DNA from 3 places in the Planococcus massiliensis genome. Region 1 is predicted to be linked to each of the others. Evidence: riboswitches for the same ligand, from Rfam matches in the RefSeq annotation. Region 1 holds a riboswitch; each other region holds the start of a gene.
What was found. A riboswitch is a leader RNA that binds a small molecule or an ion and turns the genes downstream of it on or off. The one in region 1 is predicted to bind S-adenosylmethionine.
Positions count from the first base shown of each region.

Region 2: linked by a shared signal. The riboswitch ahead of BN1080_RS13285 (transporter substrate-binding domain-containing protein) and the one ahead of BN1080_RS03420 (methionine ABC transporter ATP-binding protein) in region 1 are both predicted to bind S-adenosylmethionine.
Region 3: linked by a shared signal. The riboswitch ahead of BN1080_RS11385 (methionine ABC transporter ATP-binding protein) and the one ahead of BN1080_RS03420 (methionine ABC transporter ATP-binding protein) in region 1 are both predicted to bind S-adenosylmethionine.

Region 1 is NZ_CCXS01000001.1:672,447-676,813, forward strand. Features, by position in the region: gene BN1080_RS03410 (MetQ/NlpA family ABC transporter substrate-binding protein) at 1-386, opposite strand, end outside; gene BN1080_RS03415 (methionine ABC transporter permease) at 709-1,359, opposite strand; gene BN1080_RS03420 (methionine ABC transporter ATP-binding protein) at 1,349-2,380, opposite strand; SAM riboswitch class I at 2,510-2,625, opposite strand; gene BN1080_RS03425 (glycerol-3-phosphate acyltransferase) at 2,726-3,364, opposite strand; SAM riboswitch class I at 3,498-3,609, shown strand; gene BN1080_RS03430 (O-acetylhomoserine aminocarboxypropyltransferase/cysteine synthase family protein) at 3,712-4,367, shown strand, end outside.
Region 2 is NZ_CCXS01000001.1:2,658,810-2,663,176, reverse strand. Features, by position in the region: gene BN1080_RS13300 (hypothetical protein) at 1-246, shown strand, start outside; gene BN1080_RS13295 (amino acid ABC transporter ATP-binding protein) at 296-1,045, opposite strand; gene BN1080_RS13290 (amino acid ABC transporter permease) at 1,061-1,744, opposite strand; gene BN1080_RS13285 (transporter substrate-binding domain-containing protein) at 1,805-2,653, opposite strand; SAM riboswitch class I at 2,784-2,892, opposite strand; gene BN1080_RS13280 (DUF4256 domain-containing protein) at 2,992-3,549, opposite strand; gene BN1080_RS17385 (NAD-dependent epimerase/dehydratase family protein) at 3,728-4,099, shown strand; gene BN1080_RS17380 (NAD-dependent epimerase/dehydratase family protein) at 4,096-4,367, shown strand, end outside.
Region 3 is NZ_CCXS01000001.1:2,284,829-2,289,195, forward strand. Features, by position in the region: gene BN1080_RS11375 (MetQ/NlpA family ABC transporter substrate-binding protein) at 1-425, opposite strand, end outside; gene BN1080_RS11380 (methionine ABC transporter permease) at 462-1,130, opposite strand; gene BN1080_RS11385 (methionine ABC transporter ATP-binding protein) at 1,123-2,148, opposite strand; SAM riboswitch class I at 2,236-2,339, opposite strand; gene BN1080_RS11390 (thioredoxin family protein) at 2,388-2,699, opposite strand; gene BN1080_RS11395 (ribonuclease M5) at 2,705-3,043, opposite strand; gene gcvH (glycine cleavage system protein GcvH) at 3,204-3,584, opposite strand; gene BN1080_RS11405 (arsenate reductase family protein) at 3,662-4,015, opposite strand; gene BN1080_RS11410 (acyl-CoA dehydrogenase family protein) at 4,108-4,367, opposite strand, start outside.

The DNA of each region.
Region 1 (4,367 bases):
GATCCGTTTGGCAGTTCATCGATTGATTCGTATTTGTCAGAGTAGAGTCCCATCGGTGCAATCACGGTTGACCCGATCGGTACGATGTCGATATCATGTTCAGCTACAAACTCGTCGAAATAAGAGATGGTCTGGAAGGCGTTCAAGTCCAGTTCGCCTTCAGCAAGCGCCAAGTTCGGTGCCACGTAGTCAGAGAATGTGATGATTTCAAGGTCAATGCCTTCTTTTTCCGCTTTTTCTGCAACAAAATCCCAAATGGATGTATCGGATCCGCTAATTCCGAGCGTTATTTTTCTGTTTCCTTCTTCGCCTGAAGCATCATCGCCGCAAGCCGCAAGGACCAATGCCAATAATGCGAATAAAACCGTCAATGTAATTTTTTTCATGATGTATTCCTCCAATAAATTATTTGTATATAAGTAGAGCTAAAGAATCCGCTAACTGATATTCCGCAAAATAGCTGCGCTTTCCAGCGGGCTCCCGCCCAATTCTCCTCGTCCGCTTCGCTTCCTGCGGTGTATCGGTCGAATCGCTAAGCCGCAGGAGTCTCCGCTGTTTTGCTCCATATCAAGAAATCTCTTAGCGCCGGCGCGCCTCCGGGGTAGCGTTAGCATTAAGACTGGCGTTCTCCAGCCAGGCTTATTGTGATAGCTTCCCCAAAGCGCCGAGCGACTTTTATAAGGGATTCTTTTCTTCAACTTAATATAGTTAACTTCTTCGTACTTTCTTAGATAGCAAGTTGCCGGCAGACTGAACGCCTTGAACAAGAATAACGAGTATAGCAACGGTAATCAGCATGACGACTGTGTCGAAGCGCTGGTAGCCGTAAGTAATGGCCAAGTCTCCAAGGCCGCCGCCCCCGATAGCCCCCGCCATTGCAGATGCACCAATCAATCCGACAATCGCAATCGTTAAAGCGAGGACCAATGAACTTAAAGCTTCCGGGATGAGGAAACGGAAAATAATTTGGCCCGGCGTTGCACCCATCGCCTGTGCTGCTTCGATGACCCCTTTGTCGACTTCGAGAAGTGAGTTTTCAATCAGGCGGGCAATGTACGGCCCTGCATAAAACACTAGCGGCACGATGGCAGCGGCAGTGCCGATGGATGTACCGACAATCAACCGGGTGAGCGGAATAATCGCGACCATCAAAATGATGAAAGGCACTGACCGGAAAATGTTGATGATGACGTTCAGCACTTTTGAAACCGGTTCGTTTGCCAGCAAATGCCCTTTTCTAGTTACGACAAGCAAGATGCCAAGCGGGAAACCGATAATGATTGAGAATAAGAACGAAGCGCCGGTCATATAAACCGTTTCCCATAAGGCTTCTATTATCTGTTCGTTGTTAACTAGCATAATTTTTTACCTCCTCGACTTTGACCGAATCGCTGCGGATCGCAGTCAGCGCACGTTGGATCTCGCTTAAACTTCCCGAAAACTCAACAATCAAGTTGCCATATGGTTCGCCTTGCAGTTCCGTGATATTTCCGAATAGGACATTGAGATCAAGATTGAATTCGCGCGATACTTGAGACATGAGCGGCTGTCCGACTGACGAGCCTGTAAATTGGACGCGGTAGATGGAATGGTTCTGCGCTGGATCTTGGATTTTCGTCAACAGCGATTCCGGCAGCTCATCGTTCATGACCGAGCGGACAAATCGCTGAGTGGTCGGCTGCTGCGGATTGGTGAAAACTTCGTATACAGAACCTTGCTCGATGACTTTTCCAGCTTCGAGGACCGCGACTTTATCGCAAATTTCCCGGATAACTCCCATTTCATGAGTGATTAATAATATCGTGATATTGTATTCGCGGTTGATGCGCCGCAGCAAGTCCAAAATCGCCTGGGTCGTCTGGGGATCAAGGGCGGATGTAGCTTCATCGCAAAGGAGGACGGAAGGGTTGGTCGCTAATGCCCGAGCAATCCCGATTCGCTGCTTCTGTCCGCCGGATAGCTGATCCGGATATTTTTCCGCCTGATCCGCCAAGCCGACAAATTCAAGCAGGCTTTTCACTTGTTCTTTAATTTGGTTTTTCGGCGTTTTTGCCAAAATCAGCGGCATCGCGACATTATGGAATACCGTTTTTGAATTCAATAGATTGAAATGCTGGAAAATCATCCCGATGTCTTTTCGGGTATCGCGGATTTCTTTGCTGGTAAGGGTGGAAATGTCTTTGCCGTGGATGAGCACCCGTCCGTTTGTGGGGCGTTCCAGTAAATTGACTGTGCGGATAAGCGAACTCTTGCCCGCGCCGCTAAAGCCGATCACGCCGTATATTTCGCCGGTTTCAACAGTTAAATCGATGCCGTTCAATGCGTGGATTTCCTGTTTCCCGGAATGGTAGGTTTTTGTAACCCCCTCAAATTGAATCATTCAAATAGCCTCCTCATGCTGTTGCTGTGTAAATCGAAATCATACAAATCTGCAAAGAATAAAACAAAAAGAGCCCTCTTTTTTCCTGTCCATAAGAAAAAAGAGGGCTCCGTACTGAAACCATCTCAATTCTCATCTTCCAAATGCACATATATGCATTTGCAGGAATTAGCACAGTTTTCGCTAAAAGCGAATCCGCTGCCGAAACGTCATAGGGCCTGTCCCTCGGTTTCTCTGGATAAGAAAGTGATGTATCTATTCGATTTGTAATTCTCACTTTAGTGCGTCAACGCAGAAAAGTCAAGAAACTTTTTAAAAATAATTTAAAATTTAAAAAGCCGGCCATTAAACCGGCCCGGCTTTCTTGCGGAAGACAGAAGAAACTTTGCTTTCTGTTCCGTTTTTGATTCGTTTAATGTTTTCGATGTGTTTCCAGAAAGCCATGGCAAAAAGTCCGAAGGCTGTGAGAAGCGGCCAAATGCCGTCTGCTGGAAAATAGGCGATGGCGAACAGCATGCCATACAGGACGAGAACGCCAACGACCAAATAATCTGTTGCTAAAGCGCAAGCGACCAGCAGCAATCCGCCGGCAAGCCCCAGTTTCCAATCCAGTGCAAGCATGACGCCAATAATGGACGCAGTGCCTTTTCCGCCGTCAAAGTTCATATAGAACGGGAAGTTGTGGCCGATGACGACAGCCGCGCTCATAACAAACAGCAATGTCCAGGCCAATTCGCCAGATAAATTGAACTGATTTAATAGAATCTTTAACCCCAAGACAGCGGCGATTCCTTTGGAAATGTCGATCAAAGCGACAAGTGCGCCGAATTTCCAACCGAGAACAATTGCCGCGTTGGAAGCGCCGGAGTTTTTTACGCCTTCTTTTTTGACATTGATCCCTGAAATCAGCTGTGCGATGGAGGATCCGTGGAGTGAACCAATTAAATAACCAATTATAAGAGTGCAGGTAAACCAAAGAATCATCTCATCATCTCCTCTATAAAGTATTAAACGTTTAAAGAGAAGTGGAGGTTTCAAAATTTTTTGAATTATCCGCTTGACAAATGTAGACGATGTTTTTATACTGCTAAACAAGATGAAAAACTAAATCTGAATACTCTTATCAAGAGAGGCGGAGGGAATAGGCCCTATGATGCCCGGCAACCACCAAGCAATTGCTTGGAAAGGTGCTAAATCCTACAGATCGGCAACGGTCTGGCAGATGAGAGGAGGTATTTCCGTATATGACGGCCCTCTTCTTAACGAAGAGGGCTTTTTTCTATTCCCTCCTCGTCTTCGGTTTTCATCAATAAAAACTAGGAGGAATAAAAATGACAAATTTCAAACCCGAAACGCTTTTATTGCACGGCGGACAGGAACCCGATCCAACGACAGGCGCGAGAGGCGTAGCCATCCACAAAACCACTTCTTATGTATTCAAAAGTTCAGAGCATGCCCAAAATCTCTTCGGTTTAAAAGAAACCGGAAATATCTATTCGCGCATTATGAATCCGACGGTAGACGTTTTTGAACAGCGCGTCGCTTTGCTGGAAGGGGGGACAGCAGCTGTTGCCTTGTCTTCCGGGATGGCGGCCATTGCATTTTCTATTTTAAACGTCGCTGAGGCGGGCGATGAAATTTTGGCTGACAGCAATCTATACGGCGGTACGGTAAGCTTATTCTCCAACACACTTCCGCGCTACGGCATCAAAGTGAAATTTGCGGATGGAACAGATCCGGAAAACTTCCGTGCAGCCATCACGGATAAAACCAAAGCGATCTTCGGTGAAATTATCGGAAACCCAAGCTTGAATGTATTTGATGTGGAAAAAGTGGCGGAAATCGCCCACGAAAACCAAATTCCTTTATTGATCGACAATACGTTCGCTTCTCCGTACGGCAGCAATCCGATCGCTTTTGGTGCAGATGTCGTCATCCATTCCGCGACGAAATGGATTGGCGGCCATGGAACGACCATTGGCGGGGT
Region 2 (4,367 bases), 2.0 Mb from region 1:
TATTCGGCAACGTTTGAAGACTTTACAGTAGCCAAGGAACATGAAGTGTATCAAGGATATGCGTTTCGGATCTATGAAAAGTCGGATTTGATGGATCGATTAAGAACGGATGCAAACTTAGAGGTGCAAGAGAGGAATAGAGGGAAAATCTACCGGCATTATTCATTTGCCTGTATGGAACATCAGGTTGATGTGGTGTCTTGTGATGAACCCAGTACAAAAATGCTCTGTTCTTATTCCAATTAAAACAGCCGAGCTCTCCGCTTTGATGGACGAGTTCGGCTGTTTTTATGAATTAAGCTCTTTTCAGCAAGACCTTTTGCAGAAATTTCTTTGTCCGTTCTTCTCTAGGGGCTGTGAAAATATCTTCGGGCTTTCCTTGTTCGACAATGTGCCCATCTGCGATAAATACGACGCGATCCGAAACTTCTCGTGCAAAATCCATCTCATGCGTTACGATAACCATGGTTTGTCCTTCTAACGCGAGCTCTTGGATGACCGTCAACACTTCGCCAACAAGTTCAGGATCTAATGCAGAAGTCGGTTCATCAAATAATAAGAGATCCGGTTTCAGTGCGAGAATCCGGGCAATCGCCGCCCGTTGCTTTTGGCCGCCCGACAATTGTTCCGGAAACTGGTTTTTATGTTCCAAAAGTCCAACTTTTTCCAGTAATCCTTCTGCTTCACGCACCAATTCCTGCTTGTTCCGTTTTTGCACGACAAGCGGTGCTTCAATAATATTGTCAATCACGGTTTTATGCGGAAATAAATGAAAATGCTGAAAGACCATACCAGAAAATTGGCGAACATCAACTTTTTGCTTTTTACTTGGTGTTTTCCCAGTGAATGAAACATGGACATTATTGATTTGAAGTGAACCGCCTGAAGGCGTTTCTAAGAGATTCAGGCATCTCAGTAAGGTTGTTTTGCCAGAACCGGATGGGCCAATGATGCTGACAACTTCGCCTTTTTTTATTTCCAATGAAATGGATTTCAAGACTTCTACCTGTTTGAATTGCTTGCTTAAATTTTCAACTTTGATCAATTTGGAAACCTCCTATCATGCAGTGACATAGCGATTTGCTTTTTTCTCTAAATAATCTTGAAGTAAGGTGACGAGGATGCAAATGGACCAGTAAATGAGTGCCACGAGAATATATAAGGTTAGGCTTTCATAAGTTTGCCCGACCACCACTTTAGCGCGGTAGAACATTTCAGAAACAGTGATGACCATCGCTAGCGAAGTTCCTTTGATGATATCCATGAAAGTGCTCGATAGTGGAGGCAAAGCAATGCGCGTTGCCTGCGGCAAAATGATGCGCGTCATAGTTTGCCAATAGCTCATTCGAAGCGTCTCAGCAGCTTCCCATTGTCCTTTCGATACAGAAGAAATGGCAGAACGGATAATTTCGGCCGTATAGGCAGAAAAATGAATACTGATGCCGATAATGGCAGCAGTAAGCGGCTGCATTTCAATGCCGATCATGGGAAAGCCGAAATACAGGATAAACAGCATCACCAAAAGCGGAGTGCCGCGCATAAAGGAGATAAAAAGCCGGGCTGGGAGAGACAGTCCGATAAAGCGGTTCATTCGGGCAAGGGCTACAAATAAACCGAGGATCAAAGCAAATACTAGGCTGACCAGTGCAATCAAGATGGTTTGCCAAGCTCCTTCCAGAATAAAAGGAAGAGAATCAATTGCGATTTCTACATTAAAAAGATATTTCCATTTAAAGTCGGCCATTGGAAGACTCCTTTACTTAGTATCTAGAAAAGAGGAATCCAAGGATTCCTCAAAAAATGTTTATTCTTCTTCAAGCGGCTGTGTTACATCAGCACCAAGAAATTTAGTTGAAATTTCTTTCAATGTGCCATCAGCAAGAAGCTCCTCAATAGCACCGTCAAGTTTTCCTTTCAGCTCCGGGCTATCTTTCGGCATTACGATAGCACTGCTGCTGAATGAGAATCTAACATCTTCAGCCAGTTTCAATCCCGGTTTATCAAACTGTTCAAGTGAGCGCAACAAGACAAGATAGTCATTTAGCGTAGCATCGACGCGGCCGCTGACGATTTCTGGAAGCACCGTGTCAGAGCCTGTGTAGACAATCACTTCAGCCCCTTGTTCTTGAGCAAATTTTGAGTAATTGCTGGTCGCGGACCCCCCGACTTTTTTGCCTTTCAAATCTTCTACTGATTCAATGCCGGAGTTGTCACTTTCACGGACAATGGCTGAACCATATGAATGCTTGACTGGAATCGTGAAATCAAATATCTCTTTGCGTTCGTCGGTAATCGAAAAATCATTCGCGGCAATATCAATTTGGCCATTGCGAAGAGCTGGCAGCAATCCGTCAAATTCCATTTCTTTGAATTCAACTTCCAATCCAAGCTTTTCTCCTAAGGCACGAGCAAGTTCTACATCATATCCTGTTAATTCTTTTGTTTCTTCATCGTGATAGGTAATCGGGTAGTAAAGCCCTTCTGTGCCGACAACGATTTTGCCTGCTTCTTCAATTCGATCCCAAGTGTTCTGTTCCTTGTTTTCTGTTGAAGCATTCACTTCATTTGAAGATTCATTGCTGCTGCATGCAGTTAGAAATAAACCGATTACTGTAATTGCGACGAGCCATAAAAGCTGTTTGGTGTTTTTCATGTCTTTGCACCTTCCTTTTCTATTGGTTTACTTGGTTTTAAGTTAATAGAATTTTCCAGATATGAGGGCAAACAAAAAGCCTCTTCTATAAGAAGAGGCAGGCATGCGACATCACATTGATATTCTGCTCTTCTTATCTCTCAAGCTAATCAAAGCTTGTTGGATTTGGCACAGTGCTCTAAAGTGAGCCCGCTGCCGAGGTTTCGTAGGGCCAATCCCTCCACCTCTCATGATAAGAACAAATTGCTATTAAACTATGTTGACAACTGTATCATCATTATATTTTACCGTCAACACAAAATTCTGATAAACCTCATCTTATTTTTTATTAGAAGTTGTTAAACGTTCAACGATCCCCTGAATCCCCTAGCGGCATAATACGAATCCGCTCCGTTATGATACAGAAACACTTGCCCGTAGCGGAAATCACAGAAAAGGGCGCCGCCGCGATTTCTGATTTCAGCAGGAGTCTGCACCCAGCTCGATGTCTTCATATCAAATTTCCCTAGCGTCTGAAGCTTTCGGTACTGCTCTTCCGTCAGCAATTCAATGCCCATGTCCGCCGCCATGCCGACCGCGTTGTTTTCAGGCTTGTTTTTCTTACGCGATTCCAATGCTTCCGGGTCATAGCAGACGCTTCTTCGGCCAGTCGGGCTTTCTGCGGAGCAATCAAAGAAAATGAATTCATCTGCTGCAGCGTCATAATCCACGACATCCGGTTCGCCGTCAGTCCGTTCCATTTCATGGAGCGACCATAATTTGTCTTCATTCGCTTCCAGTTTGTCCTGGATTTTGGCCCATTCGAAATTTTCGTGGCGGGTGATGTTTTTCTCGAACCGCTCTTTTAACGTGTTGAGAAATGCTTCGCGTTGTTCGGGTGATAATTGCTTGCTCATGCTAATTCCTCCTTTAATGGGTTTTGCTATTGTTGGTTTTAGTATATAAGAAAGCAGCAGGGTTTTGGAGAGGTGCATCTATTTTATTTTCAGTAGAGGATTGTCTGGAGCTTTTGCAGAATAAAAGAAGCAGGAAAGCAGATCGTTTTTCATTCAGTAAATTGAAGGAGGAGTGTACGTGAATATCTTGATCCTTGGAGGCACCCGCTTTATGGGGCGATTTCTGACCGAGGCGGCTCTCAGCAGCGGCCATGAAGTGACCTTATTCAATAGAGGGAAAGCGAATCCGGATTTGTTTCCAGAAGTGGAGAAATTGATCGGCGACCGGTACGGGGATTTACAAGCGTTGAAGGGGCGGAGATGGGACGCCGTTATTGACACATCCGGCTATCTTCCATGGTCCGTTCAGGAATCTGCGGAACTGCTGGCAAAATCCGTAGGACATTACACATTCATTTCAAGCGCATCGGTTTACATCGATTTAGAATCTCCGGGGATAAATGAAGAACACGCAGTCGGCCGGCTTTCAGCGGAAAGCTGGGAGAATTGAAAACAAAAGAGGCGGAAGTTGCCATCAATGAACATTACGGTGAGTTGAAATTTTTGTGTGAACAAGAAGTGGAACGTGCATTTCCGGAAGGTGCCCTGAATATCCGGCCGGGACTTATTGTCGGCCCTCATGATTTCACGGACCGTTTTACGTACTGGGTTAACCGCGTAGCAAAAGGCGGTGAGGTGTTGGCGCCTGGACGGCGAGACAAGGAAATCCAGTTTATCGACGTCCGGGATTTGGCAGAATGGATCCTCCGGCTGGTCGA
Region 3 (4,367 bases), 1.6 Mb from region 1:
CGGCCATGGTCGGCTACCGAGTTGCTCATTAGAATTGTTGCGCCTTCAGGCAGTTCTTCTAATGATGCATACTTTTGTGAATAAACGCCGATTGGCTCAATGTGGATGCCGCCGGCGTTTTCAAAATCATAGCCGAATTCTTCAATTTGAGACTCCAAGTACGGGATGTGCTGGAAGTAGTTCGCATCAATTTCTTCTGAATCCAAATCCTGGTTTGGCAGGATGTAATCTTGGTACGTTTCAATTTCCAAGTCAATGCCTTGCTCTTCCAGAATCGGTTTGGCTTTTTCTAAAATTTCCGCGTGCGGTACGTTGGATGCCCCGACTTTTAATGTGCTCGACTCTTCGCTTGATCCGCCGTTGTCGCTTCCGCAGCCCGCTAATGCCAGTACGGATAGTAATGTTCCTGCTACAAGTTTCTTCATGTTTGTGATCTCCCTTTTTTCTAAAATGTTTTATGGTTAACGCTTATCTGAACGAGTGGTCATCCAATCGCCGATAAATTGAATTGCAAACACAATCACCAAGATCAAAATTGTCGCCATCAGCGTGACATCTTCACGGCTCCGTTGGAATCCATCAAGGAAAGCCAAAGTCCCCAGTCCACCGGCACCAATAATGCCGGCCATCGCCGTGTATCCGACAAGCGCGATAGCGGTAACGGTAATTCCTGAAAGCAGCGCCGGCTTGGATTCCGGCAAAAGCACTTTGCGGATAATCGTCCACGTGGTCGCTCCCATTGAGCGCGCAGCTTCAATGACGCCTTTGTCAATTTCTTTTAACGCAATCAACACCATGCGTGCATAAAACGGAGCCGCACCGATAATCAGCGCCGGCAAAGCCGCGTTCGGTCCGCGAATGGTGCCGATCAGGAATTTTGTAAATGGAATCAATAAGATAATGAGAATAATAAACGGAATAGACCGGAAAATATTGACAAATGCACCGGTCAGCCAATTGACGATGCTATTTGCCCATAATTGTTTTGGTGCTGTCAAAAAGAGTACGATTCCGAGAACCAGCCCAATGACAAATGTGAAGAACGTGGACATGGCCGTCATGTAAAGCGTTTCAAGCGTCGCTTCCCACATGTTCTCCCAATCAACGTTCGGGAATAATGATTCAACCATTTGACATCACCTCCGTTTGAACGCTTTCTGCATTCAAGTAAGCGAGCGCCTCGCTAATTTCCTGGGCAGAGCCTTTCATCTGTAAAACCAAGGTTCCGTAAGCGCCGCGCTGCGTATGGGCGATGTTCCCTTGCACGATGTTGACATCGACTGGATACTTGCGGATCAGCTGGGTTAAAATCGGCTGTTCGGTCTGGTCGCCGACAAAAACCAATTTGACCAATTCGCCCGTCGGATACAGCTTCCGCAGATTTTTTATCGTTTCCTGGGAGTCTTCCGTATCTGTCACCTGAGCCACAAACCGCTTTGTAATTTCTGCTTTCGGCGACTGGAAAACTTGCAGCACATCGCCGAGCTCTACTACGCGCCCGCCTTCCATTACAGCTACCCGGTGGCAAATCTTCCGGATGACGTGCATTTCGTGGGTAATCAAAACAATCGTCAATCCGAGCCGCTTGTTGATATCGACCAGCAATTCGAGAATCGAGTCCGTTGTTTGCGGATCCAGTGCAGAAGTCGCTTCATCGCAAAGCAGCACTTCCGGTTCGTTCGCGAGGGCTCTTGCAATGCCGACCCGCTGTTTCTGCCCGCCCGACAGCTGGGATGGATACGCATTTTCCCGTCCTTTTAAACCGACCAATTCGACCAGTTCCAACACGCGCGCATCTCGCTTGTTTTTCGGCACACCTGCGATTTCAAGCGGAAATTCAATATTCTCTTTGACCGTGCGCGACCACAGCAAGTTGAAATGCTGGAAAATCATGCTGACTTTCTGCCGGGCTTTGCGAAGTTCGCTGCCTTTTATCGCCGTGATGTTTTGGCCATTGATGACAACCGATCCGCTTGATGGTTTTTCCAAACCGTTCAATAACCGGATCAACGTACTTTTACCGGCGCCGCTATAGCCGATGATGCCGAAAATTTCACCGGCTGCAATGGACAAGTCCACATCATCAACGGCGGTAAGGGCCCCTTTTCCTGTATCGAATACCTTCGATAGTTTTTTCAATTCAATCATCTTTTACAACTCCTGCCCCCAAAAATAAAAAACCCTTCTGCGCACCATTGAGCAGAAGGGTGAACGTGCAATAACACGATAACCGTTCTCTCATCTTCCAAAGTCAGACTTTGTGTGATTTGGCACCATTTCATTTTCATGACGGTTGCCGGGCTTCATAGGGCACTTCCCTCCACCACTCTTAATAAGAGTTACGCTATTTAATTAGTAATCAGAAATTCAATTTACCATGCAGGGGTTTATTCGTCAACCGTTTTTAACTTTTCGTATAAAAAAGGCACCGAATGAAACGCATAGATCTTTTCCTTCAATCGGCCATTCTCTGTAATGAGGAGGCATGGCACGCTTTCGACTTGATACAAAGAAGCAATTTCCTGTACATAATTTAAATTCGCTTTGCCCAAGCGGACATTCGGGACCAGTTCTTTGACGACATCCATCATCTTAGAAGCAACCTGGCAGGTGCCGCACATGGGCGTATATAAATAGTAAGCGGCTGATTGATGGGTGTTCTTTTCTTTCAGCCATTCTTTATGTGTCCATTCATTCATCTTGTTCATCCCTCGGTTACTAGCTTATTGACTTGAACATTTGCTGAAATCAGTACGTCCAGCAAGATCCGGATCGGTGTTGCCGCCACTTCCTTATAGCTTCGGTTGATATAGAAATGCCGGGCTTCCGGAAATTCCCGTTTAACTAGTTTCCGGAGCTGTTCACCTGATTTATCCGCGTCTACCAGAATGATGATATCCAGATCCTCATAAGGCAGCAGCAATTCTTCAAGCCTTGACGCACTTACTGTACCATTTGTGCATAGAATCGTCACGGGTTCTGCAATGAGCGGTGCAATTCGGGTTTTGTCGCTGCGCCCTTCGACCACGATCACCTTTTCCATAAGACTACACCTCACAGGAAGTAGATAGCTGCCTCAATTTGCAAAAGCTTTTAAGCATGAGTTCATACATCTTATTATAAAACGATTGCTGGATTTGTTCTAGGATCCTGCCTATTCAAATTTGGGGATGAAAAAAAGCGCCCGAAAAGGCGCTTTGATTTTATTCATTGATCATTTCTTTGTATTGGTCTGCAGTCATCAATTCGCCAACTTCAGCTTCATTCGGAGATTCGATTACCACCATCCATGCTTGTTCGTATGGAGACTCGTTCACATGTTCCGGATTGTCTTCGAGTTCCGCGTTCACTTCGATGACACGTCCACTGATTGGTGCGTATAATTCTGATACCGTTTTTACCGATTCAACGCTGCCGAATGGCTCATCTTTCTTAATTTCGTCGCCGATTTGCGGAAGCTCAACAAAAACGATATCGCCAAGTTCAGCTTGTGCAAAATGCGTAATGCCAATGCGGGCAGTGCCGCCTTCTACTTTTACCCATTCATGTTCTTTTGAATAACGAAGTTCTTGTGGTGTACTCATCGAAATCCCTCCAGATATGTAGTTAACTCAATTTCAGTTTGACATAAACCCCATTGAAATACAAGATTTCAAATGCGTCAGAGCCAAGCATTCTGATAATCCGCTTCCTTGAACCCAAGCGTCGTTTTCTGGCCGTCAAAAGCCAGCGGACGTTTAATCAGCATGCCGTCAGATGCCAGCAATTCCAGCTGTTCGTCTTCGGACATATTGAATAACTTTTCTTTCAAGCCAAGCGATCGGTAGATCATGCCGCTAGTATTGAAGAATTTCTTCAATTCCATGCCGCTGCTCTCATAAATCTTTCTTAGCTCTTCTTTTGACGGCGGATTTTCAGCGATGTGGATCTCATTGAATTCCACGCCGTTCTGCTCCAGCCATTTTTTCGCTTTGCGGCACGTTGTGCATTTTGGATAAGCGTAATAGGTAATCATATAGAAACCTCCTTTTCCACAAGCTTACCAAAATAAAGGCGGATGGTCGACGAGAAAAAAAGCGCAGCCCGCAAGCTGCGCTTTACAAAAAATCACACGACGTATTTTTCCGCTTCGATCAATTTTACCGCCGCTTCGCGTTTTTTCGCGATGACGTTGTAAGGCGTTGAACGCGTCAATTTGCGAAGCGCTGAAAGCATCATGCGCTGGTTGTCGCCTTCGATTGCAGCCAATAATGTTTCCTTCGCGTCTTTTTCGATTTTATCAAACGCTTCTTGGCAATAGATTTGCGTATAAAGCAATTTTTGCTGGGCTTTTTCTTCGCCTGAAGCTGCAATCGCTTTTTCTGTGC